2 regions of the Duganella sp. LjRoot269 genome follow, and region 1 is predicted to be linked to the other one. Evidence: riboswitches for the same ligand, from Rfam matches in the RefSeq annotation. Region 1 holds a riboswitch; the other holds the start of a gene.
What was found. Region 1 has a riboswitch for thiamine pyrophosphate ahead of thiC (phosphomethylpyrimidine synthase ThiC). Riboswitches for the same ligand answer to the same signal wherever they lie in the genome.
Positions count from the first base shown of each region.

Region 2: linked by a shared signal. The riboswitch ahead of ACSQ3S_RS23570 (TonB-dependent siderophore receptor) and the one ahead of thiC (phosphomethylpyrimidine synthase ThiC) in region 1 are both predicted to bind thiamine pyrophosphate.

Region 1 covers NZ_CAXUSL020000001.1:1,425,802-1,430,606, forward strand. Annotated here, with positions in the region: gene ACSQ3S_RS06225 (DUF4382 domain-containing protein) at 1-974, opposite strand, end outside; TPP riboswitch at 1,214-1,319, shown strand; gene thiC (phosphomethylpyrimidine synthase ThiC) at 1,393-3,309, shown strand; gene thiS (sulfur carrier protein ThiS) at 3,317-3,520, shown strand; gene ACSQ3S_RS06240 (thiazole synthase) at 3,550-4,335, shown strand; gene thiD (bifunctional hydroxymethylpyrimidine kinase/phosphomethylpyrimidine kinase) at 4,389-4,805, shown strand, end outside.
Region 2 covers NZ_CAXUSL020000001.1:5,262,857-5,267,661, reverse strand. Annotated here, with positions in the region: gene ACSQ3S_RS23580 (AAA family ATPase) at 1-65, shown strand, start outside; gene ACSQ3S_RS23575 (hypothetical protein) at 62-784, shown strand; gene ACSQ3S_RS23570 (TonB-dependent siderophore receptor) at 781-2,916, opposite strand; TPP riboswitch at 2,972-3,070, opposite strand; gene ACSQ3S_RS23565 (Imm26 family immunity protein) at 3,259-3,756, shown strand; gene ACSQ3S_RS23560 (hypothetical protein) at 3,743-4,456, opposite strand; gene ACSQ3S_RS23555 (ATP-binding protein) at 4,453-4,805, opposite strand, start outside.

The DNA of each region.
Region 1 (4,805 bases):
GTGACCGTCGGCCCGGCCACGAAGCTCTGCTTGGCGGCGACGTAGGCGGTGGCGGTGCTGCTGGCCGGCGTCAGCGTGACGGTGCCGCCGATGCTGCCGGTGGCGGTGGCCGGCAGCGTGATCGGCGCGGCGGCGGTGCTGATGGCGACCGTGGCCGAGGTGCTGGTCACCGGCACTGTGCCGACCACGGCGGCGGCGCGGCTGTCGGCCGTGACCACCACGTCGTAATTGCCCAGCGGCAGGCGGCTGAGCGCGAACTCGCCGGTGGTGGGATTGGGCGTGGTGGCGCTGACGATGGCGCCGCTCTGCTGCGCCGACACCATCACGTGGCTGGCCAGCAGCGCGGTCGAGACGAAGCCGCCGATGCCGTTCAGCGTGGTCGGGATCACCTTCACCACCGGTTTCAGCGCGTACTTGCCGTTGCCCTTGGTGACGATGGATTTGCAGGCGTCGAAGTCCAGCACCAGGTCGACGCGCTGGCCTGCGGCGACATCGAAGGCGTTGATCAGCTTGATGCCGCTTTGCACCGCGCTCGGCGTATCCAGCGATTGCTCGGTGGTGCTGCCGCTGACGACGACTGAGTTGGCCAGTCCGTTGCTCGTGTTCGGGTCGAGCACCAGCCGCAGCTGCGTGTAGTGGCCGGCGGTCAGCGCGGTTTGTCCCAGCGCCTCCAGCGTGCCGTTGGTCAGGGTCAGCAGGTTGATCTTGCGGGCCGGGTTCAGTGTGATGTCGGTCCAGCCGGCATCGGTGTCGCTGGCCGAGCTGCTCTGGTTGACGCGTACCTTGTTGACCGTGACGTTGATGGCATCGAAGCCGCAAGACGGCGCGTCCGTCATCGACACGGCCAGCGTGCCCATGGTGACTGGGGGGGCGGTATCGCCGCTGCTGCCGCCACCGCCGCCGCAGGCACTCAGGCCGGACAGGGACACGGCCGCGGCGGCGGCAAGATAGATGGATGGGCGTGCTGGTTTCATGATGGGTCTCCCGATAATCGCGCGTCTGGCGCTTGTTGTGGCGACGACGGTGTCGCTGTGCGGATAGTGTGAGTTCTTTCTAGAAACTTTTATGTGCGATGCCGAACATAGCGCGCGCCTCTTACATTTGTTACACCTCGGCTCGCTTGAGTCCGCACGCAGGGTATTTTCTGTACCGAGGAAGAATCGGTTGTTGTAATTCCCAAGGCAAGGTTATAATCGTCGCGCTGCCGCAAGGTGGCAAACGCTAGGGGTCCTGCAAATCGCACAGCGAGGCGCGGGTGAGAAATACCCTCCGAACCTGATCTGGATAATGCCAGCGAAGGGAAGCTTAGGACATCGCCGCCACACATCGCCGTATCCGTGATGGGCAAGTCCAACCTCCTTTGCTGGCTCCTGTAGCTAACAAAGGAGCCAAATGAACGCCAACGCCAAATTCCTCTCCGCCACCGCCACGGTGGACGAGGCAGCCATCAAGCCTTTACCCAATTCCCGCAAGGTCTACGTTCAAGGCAGCCGTCCCGACATCCGCGTGCCGATGCGCGAAATCACCCAGTCCGACACGCCGGCATCGTTCGGCTTCGAGGCCAATCCGCCGATCTACGTCTACGATACCTCCGGCCCGTACACCGATCCCGACGCGGTGATCGACATCCGTTCCGGCCTGGCGTCGACGCCGCGCCTGCCGTGGATACTGGAGCGCAACGACACCGAGGAGCTGGACGGACCGACCTCCGAATATGGCCAGGCGCGCCTGGCCGATCCGGCGCTGGCTGAGCTGCGCTTCAACCTGCACCGCAAGCCGCGCCGCGCGCGCGAGGGCAAGAACGTCACGCAGATGCACTACGCCCGCCAGGGCATCATCACGCCGGAGATGGAGTTCGTCGCCATCCGCGAAAACCTGCGCCGCAAGGAATACCTGGAGAGCCTGAAGACGTCCGGCCCGATGGGCCAGCGCCTGGCCGACCTGATGGGCCGCCAGCATCCGGGCCAGTCGTTCGGCGCCAGCATCCCGGCCGAGATCACGCCGGAATTCGTGCGCGAGGAAATCGCCCGCGGCCGCGCCATCATCCCGGCCAACATCAACCACCCGGAAATCGAGCCGATGATCATCGGCCGCAACTTCCTGGTCAAGATCAACGCCAACATCGGCAACTCGGCCGTCACCTCGTCGATCGGCGAGGAAGTGGAGAAGATGACCTGGGCCATCCGCTGGGGCGGCGACAACGTCATGGACCTGTCCACCGGCAAGCATATCCACGAAACGCGCGAATGGATCATCCGCAACAGCCCGGTACCTATCGGCACCGTGCCGATCTACCAGGCGCTGGAAAAGGTCAACGGCAAGGCCGAGGACCTGACCTGGGAAATCTACCGCGACACGCTGATCGAGCAGGCGGAGCAGGGCGTCGACTACTTCACCATCCATGCCGGCGTGCTGCTGCGCTACGTGCCGATGACGGCCAAGCGCCTGACCGGCATCGTCTCGCGCGGCGGTTCGATCATGGCCAAGTGGTGCCTGGCGCATCACAAGGAATCGTTCCTGTACACGCACTTCGAAGAGATCTGCCAGATCATGAAGGCCTACGACGTGTCGTTCTCGCTGGGCGATGGCCTGCGTCCCGGCTCGATCTACGACGCCAACGACGAGGCGCAACTGGGCGAACTGAAAACCCTGGGCGAGCTGACCCAGATCGCCTGGAAGCACGACGTGCAGGTGATGATCGAAGGCCCCGGCCACGTGCCGATGCAGCTCATTAAAGAGAACATGGACCTGCAGCTGGAGCAGTGCCACGAAGCGCCGTTCTACACGCTGGGGCCTTTGACCACCGACATCGCGCCCGGCTACGACCACATCACCTCCGGCATCGGCGCCGCGCAGATCGGCTGGTACGGCACGGCGATGCTGTGCTACGTCACGCCGAAGGAGCATCTGGGCCTGCCCGACAAGAACGACGTCAAGGACGGCATCATCACCTACAAGATCGCCGCCCATGCGGCCGATCTGGCCAAGGGCCATCCGGGCGCGCAGATCCGCGACAACGCGCTGTCCAAGGCGCGCTTCGAATTCCGCTGGGACGACCAGTTCAACATCGGCCTCGATCCGGACAAGGCGCGCGAGTTCCACGACGAGACCCTGCCCAAGGATTCGGCCAAGGTGGCGCACTTCTGCTCGATGTGCGGTCCGCATTTCTGCTCGATGAAGATCACGCAGGAAGTGCGCGAGTACGCGGCGGCCAACGGCATGTCCGACGGCGCGGCGCTGCAGCAGGGCATGCAGGTCAAGGCGGTGGAGTTCATCAAGAGCGGCGCCGAGCTGTATCGCAAGCTGTGAGGCCGGCATGATCGAGATTGAACTCAACGGCGCGCCGCACGCGGTGCCGCCGAGGCAGACGCTGGATCAACTGGTCGATGCGCTGTCGTTGACGGGGCAGGCGCTGGCGCTGGCGGTCAACCGCTCGGTGGTGCCGCGCCAGCAGTGGCCGCAGCGCGAGCTGCAGCCGCAGGACAAGGTCGACATCGTGCGCGCCATCGGCGGCGGTTGATCGGCAAGGAACTTGAATAAGGAACGGACATGAGCAATCAAGACGTATTGACTATCGCAGGCAAGAGCTACACATCGCGGCTGCTGGTCGGCAGCGGCAAGTACAAGGACCTGCCGCAAACCCGCGAGGCGACCGACGCCGCCGAAGCGGAAATCATCACCGTGGCGATCCGCCGCGTCAACATCGGCCAGGATCCGAAGGCGCCCAGCCTGCTGGACGTGCTGCCGCCGTCGCAATACACCATCCTGCCCAACACGGCCGGCTGCTACACCGCCAAGGACGCCATCTACACGCTGCAGATGGCGCGCGAGCTGTTGAACGGCCACAAGCTGGTCAAGCTCGAAGTGCTGGGCGACGAGAAGACGCTGTTCCCGCACATGCCGGAAACGCTGATCGCCGCCGAGGCGCTGGTCAAGGATGGCTTCGACGTCATGGTCTACTGCAGCGACGATCCGATCCAGGCCAAGATCCTCGAGGACATCGGCTGCGTGGCGGTGATGCCGTTGGCCTCTTTGATCGGTTCCGGCATGGGCATTTTGAATCCTTGGAACCTGTCGCTGATCATCGAGCAGTCCAAGGTGCCGGTGCTGGTCGACGCCGGCGTCGGCACCGCGTCCGACGCCGCCATCGCGATGGAGCTGGGCTGCGACGGCGTGCTGATGAACACCGCCATCGCCGGCGCGCGGGATCCGGTGCGCATGGCGCGCGCCATGAAGCTGGCGGTGCAGGCGGGCCGCGAGGCCTACCTGGCCGGCCGCATTCCGCGCAAGTTCGCGGCCTCGCCGTCGTCGCCGATGGCCGGCCGGCTGTCGTGAGCGCGACGCTGCAGGCTGCGGACAAGCGGCCTTGCGTGCTGGTGTTCGCCGGGATGGATCCGTCCGGCGGCGCCGGCATCGCGGCGGACCTGCAGGCCGTCGCCGGGCAGGGCGCGCATGCGCTCACCGTCGTCACCGCGCTGACGGTGCAGGACAATGACCGCGTCCACGGCGTGCAGCCGGTCGACAGCGGCATGGTGCTGCGCCAGGCGTGGACGCTGGTCGAGAAGATGGCCATCGGCGCGGTGAAGATCGGCATCCCCGGTAGCGCGGCCAATGCGCTGGCGATCGCCGAGGTGATCGTGCACTTGCGCGGCCGCCAGCCAGACCTGCCGGTGGTGCTGGATCCGGTGCTGGCCAGCGGCCATGGCGACCTGCTGTCGCGCGATGACGCCGTGAAGGCACTGGCGCCGCTGCTGGCGCTGGCGACGGTGCTGACGCCGAACGGGCCGGAAGCGCAGGCGCTGACG
Region 2 (4,805 bases), 3.8 Mb from region 1:
TACCCTATCTGCTGGTGTCGGGTGAACTCGATCAACGCTTATCCTGGGTGGAAAAACATTTATGAAAAGGCGGCTGGCGGCGTTATTGATGCTGGCGTCCCCGCTGGCGCTGGCCGATACCGGCTACTACCTGGTTTCCACCTACGATGTGGAAGGCCAGGCGTCCATCGACTACAAATACTGGAACGCCCACTACAAGGGATTTACCACCGCAGCGCCGGAAATCGGTTTCGGCTACGGCGTGACGTCGCGCTGGTACACGGAGCTGTACGCGCAGTGGTTCCAGTTCAACGGCGGCGGTAAAAAATGGGCGGAAACCGCCTGGCAGAACGACTTCATGCTGACGCAAGGCCAGTACGATTTCGACCTGGCGCTGCACACCAAGGTCACCAAGGCACGCGACAGCGCCGACGGTTATGCGCTGGAAGCGGGGCCGGTGCTGCAGACGGAAATCGGCCGCACGCAATTCAACGCCAACCTGTTCTTCCAGCGCGACGTCCGGGTCGAGGGCGGCGGCGAGCATCCGCTGGAGCTGACTTACCAGCTGCAGGTCAAGCATCACTGGAAGCCGTGGTTCCAGCCCGGCGTGCAGGCCTTCGGCGAAGTGGGGAAATGGAATGACTGGCTGCCTTACCGGCAGCAGTCGCACCGCGCGGGACCGGCGGTGCTGGGCCATGTGGATATCGGCAAGCAGGAACTGAAGTATGAATTCGCCTACCTGATCGGCAGGAATTCGGCGCGCGCGGCGAAGAGCTTCTCGATGCGCGCGCAGCTCATTTTCTAGAAGTCCAGCTGCGCCGAGACGCGGAAGGTGCGCGATGCACCCGGCATCAGGTAGCCGCCCAGGTCCGGCGTGACGTCGCGCCAGTAGAACTTGTCCAGCGCATTGTCGATGCCGGCGCGGAAGGTGGTGGCCATGCCGGCCACGCGCGTCGCATACGAACCGCTCAGGTTCAGCACATGGTAGGCCGGCACGAACACCGTGTTGGCCGCGTCGAACGCCTTCTTGCCCGAGTACTGCCAGTTGGCGCCCAGCTTCAGGCCCGCCAGTTGCGGTACGGCGTAATCCGCGTACACGGACGACTTGAAGGCGGCGACGTCGGTCACCCGCTTGCCGTCCATGTCTGCGTTGCCGGTGTCGCGCTGCTGCGTGTTGAGCGCGGTGGCCGATACGCCCACCGTCAGGTCGCGCGTCACTCGTCCGTTCAACGCCGTCTCCAGGCCGCGGTTCTGCGCCTGGCCGTTACGCACATAGAAGTTCTGCGCGTCGGTGTATTCCAGGCCTTTGCGGATCTGGAACAGCGCCACGGTGGCGCTCAGGTCCTGGCGGATGTCGGCCTTGATGCCCAGCTCCACCTGCTTGGATTTGCCCGGATCGAGCGCGCGGCGTTCGTTGCCGGTGCCGATAGGCGCCACGCCGCCATGCTCCAGGCCTTGCGCATACGACGCGTAGACGGAGACGTTGGGACGCACGCTGTACACCAGCGCCACGTTCGGCAGCCAGAAGCCGACGTCGGTGTGCGCGTACGGCAGCACCACGCCGTTGTCGTTGGTGCCGACGTATTCGTCGCGCTTGACCTGCACGTAGCGCGCGCCCGCGTGCAGCTTGAGCTGCCCGGTCAGGCTCAGGATGTCTTGTGCGAACACGGCCCGTTCGTTGTCGCGGCGGCGTTCGGAAACCGGACCGCTGGTGCCGGGCGCCGGCGCGACCACCACAGGATGGTAGATATTGCTGGTGCCCGACAGGTCGTACAGGTAGTCGCCCCATTTTTCACTGTTCTTGAACAGCGATGCGCCGCCGGTGAACTCATGCTTCAGCGAGCCGGTGGCGAAACGGCCCTGCACCAGCGCCTGCACCGTCAGCGGCGATTTCTTCTCGCCCAGGCTGATGTAGTTGTAGACGTCGTAGTCGCCGTTGCCGCAGAAGCCGGGATACAGGTCCTGGGCGCCGCAGCCGTAAGGGAAGGCGGTGTAGTCGTCGCGCTTGAAGGTGTGCTGGTTGGCGCTGAGCGTGGTGCTCCAGTCGGGCGTGAACTTGTATTCGAAGCGCGCGCCGACGTTGCTGCTGGTGGTCTCCACCGGACGGCTCCACGGCTGGTTGTTCAGCATGTTGTCCGCCTCGATATTGGGCAGGGTCAGGTTGTTCAGCAGCTGGAAGCCGGGAGCGGTGGTCTGCGATTTTTTCTGGTAGTCGGCATCGACCTGCAGCAGCGCCTGCGGCGAGATGCGCCAGTCGAAGGCGGCCGAGACGAACTTGCGGTTGCCGTCGGCGCCCTTGATGTAGGAGCGCAGGCGCTCGGCGGCGGCGTTGATGCGGTAGCCGAAGCGGGTGTCCTCGAAACGGCCGCCCAGGTCGACGGCGCCGTAGACGGTGCCGCGCTCGCGCTCTTCCAGCACCACCGTGCGCAGCGGCGTATCGGTCGGGCGCTTGGTGACGTAGTTGACGATGCCGCCGGGCGCGGCCACGCCTGCCTGCAGGCCGGACAGGCCTTTGAGCACTTCCAGACGCTCCTTGTTTTCCAGCGGGATCTGGGTGTCGCCGGGGATGGCCATGCCGTCCTTGCGGTAGCTGGAGGCGTTGTCGAGCTTGAAGCCGCGGATCGAGAACTGTTCCGAGTAGCCGACCGCGTTGTAGGCGTCGCTGATGCTGGCGTCGTATCGGGCGGCGTCGGTGGTGGAGCGGATCTGCAGGTCCAGCATCTGCTCGGCGGTCAGCACGCTGACCGAGGCCGGCGTTTCCAGCAGCGGCGCGTTGGAGAAGCCGGCGACGGAGGCGCGCGTGGCCTGCGCCTTGGCGGCGGTGATCACCACTTCCGTCATGGGCTGGTCGGCGGCGGTTTCGGCGATGGCGGCGCCAGGAAAAGCCTGCAACACCGCGAGGGCGATGGTGGATACTGCGAATTTTGGGTTGTACATTGTCTGCTCTCTTCTTGTTCGGCTGGGGCCGCGGAAGAGAGCCATCAAAGGAGGGGAGAACCACTTTGCGCTTTCCTTCGCTGGCATTATCCAGATCAGGTACGAAGGGTATCTCTCACCCGGAAACAATGTCCCAGGACCCCTAGCGAAGCGGTAGTTTAGCACAAACCTGGCGCAACCCCGGCCGTAGCGATGGCGTGCGACGTATTCCGCGCCGCGCCGCTACACTTGCGATTTGCGCCCCAGGGCGCCAACGAAGCAGTCACAGCCAATAGCGGAGGCGCCATCATGTCAGTGCATTTTGGTGAATCGTTACTGCATCGTGCAAGTGAAAGGGTAGGAATGAGGCAGTCGTATCAAGAGGGAAGCTGGTTTGCGGTGCCGCTGCTGGATGGCGGGTATGGCTGGGGACTGGTGGCGCGTTTGTCGCCGGGAAGTAAGATTATGCTGGCGTATCTGTTCGGCCCCAAGCTGACGCGCCTGCCGACGCTGGAGGAGCTGGGCACCCTGCAGCCGCAGGACGCGGTGAAGATATTGCGGGTGGGCGACATGGCGCTGGCCAGCGGCCACTGGCGCGTGCTGGGCGACGCGCCCGACTGGGATCCCGCGCGCTGGCCGGTGCCGCAGTTCCTGCGCCGCGCCGACGCCCTCAAGCGCGCCTGGCGCGTGACATATTCGGATGCCGACCCGAGCCGGTCGGAACGCGAGGAGTCCGTACCCTATGATACACAAGGGCTGGAAACGGATTCGCTGTACGGCTACGGTTCGGCGGAGTTATTGTTGACCAAGCTGCTCGAGCCGGCCGACCATCCGATCAACCGCAGCGTCAACCGCAGCTGACGTTCCAGGCCGTGTATTCGCCGCGGCTCTTGCGCACGGCGACGCGGGCCACGGTGTCGCGGTCGCTGCTGAACACCAGGCCGAACATCACCGGCGCACCGGGCGTCGGCGCCGCCGGTTCCAGCGCGCTGAGGCGGAAGGTCAGCGCGCGCTGGCGGGCGCATTGCGAGTTGCCGGCAAACAGCAGGCGTGCGCGCAGCAGCAACTCGCGGTGCTGGCGCAGCAGCGCCACCACGTCCGCCGGCGGCAAGGTCTTATCCATCAGCACGGTGTAGCGGGCGGCGGTGCAGGCGGTGGCCGGTTTCGCCAGCCACACATACCATTCCGGCGGCTGGGCCGACTCGGTCCAGCGCCGTCCCTTGGGCGCGCCGGCGTCATAGATGAAACTGGAGCGTATCTGCCGGCACAGGTCGACGGCCGAGTGGCGCGGCGCCGAATCGACGCGGGCGATCACCTGCCACGGCTTGCCGCGCTGGCGTTCGATGTCGAAGGCGGGCGCGAACAGCGGCAGCACCGGCTGCGCGCCGTGGGCTTCGGCGGCGGTTTTTTCGCGGAAATAGTCGTCGAAGGAATCGCGCTCCTCGGCGGTGGGCTGGCGCTGTTCGATGCGCGGCTGCGCGGCTGCGCTTGTTGTTGCTGCTGAGCTTGCCTGCGCGACGACCAGCAGCGCTGCGGCCATCGATAAAGCTGCGCGCATCATGCCGCCTTCATCACGATCTGGATCTGCAGGCCGCCGCCTTCGCGGTTGCGCACATGAAGCTCGGCGCCGTGGCGCAGCAGCACGCGGTCGACGATGGCCAGCCCGAGGCCGGCGCCGTTGGCCTGGCCGCGCGCCGTGTCCAGCCGCGTGAAGGGCTTGAGCAACTGCTCGATCTGGTCGTCCGGCACGCCGGCGCCGTGGTCCTGCACTTCGATGGTCACGCGCTTCGACGTGTGCATGCCTTTGACGCTGCACTTGATGTCGATTTCGGTGAACTCGGCGTCGGGCGTCCTGCCGTAGCGGCGGGCGTTTTCGATCAGGTTGTTGATGACGCGCTTGAGGTCGGTGG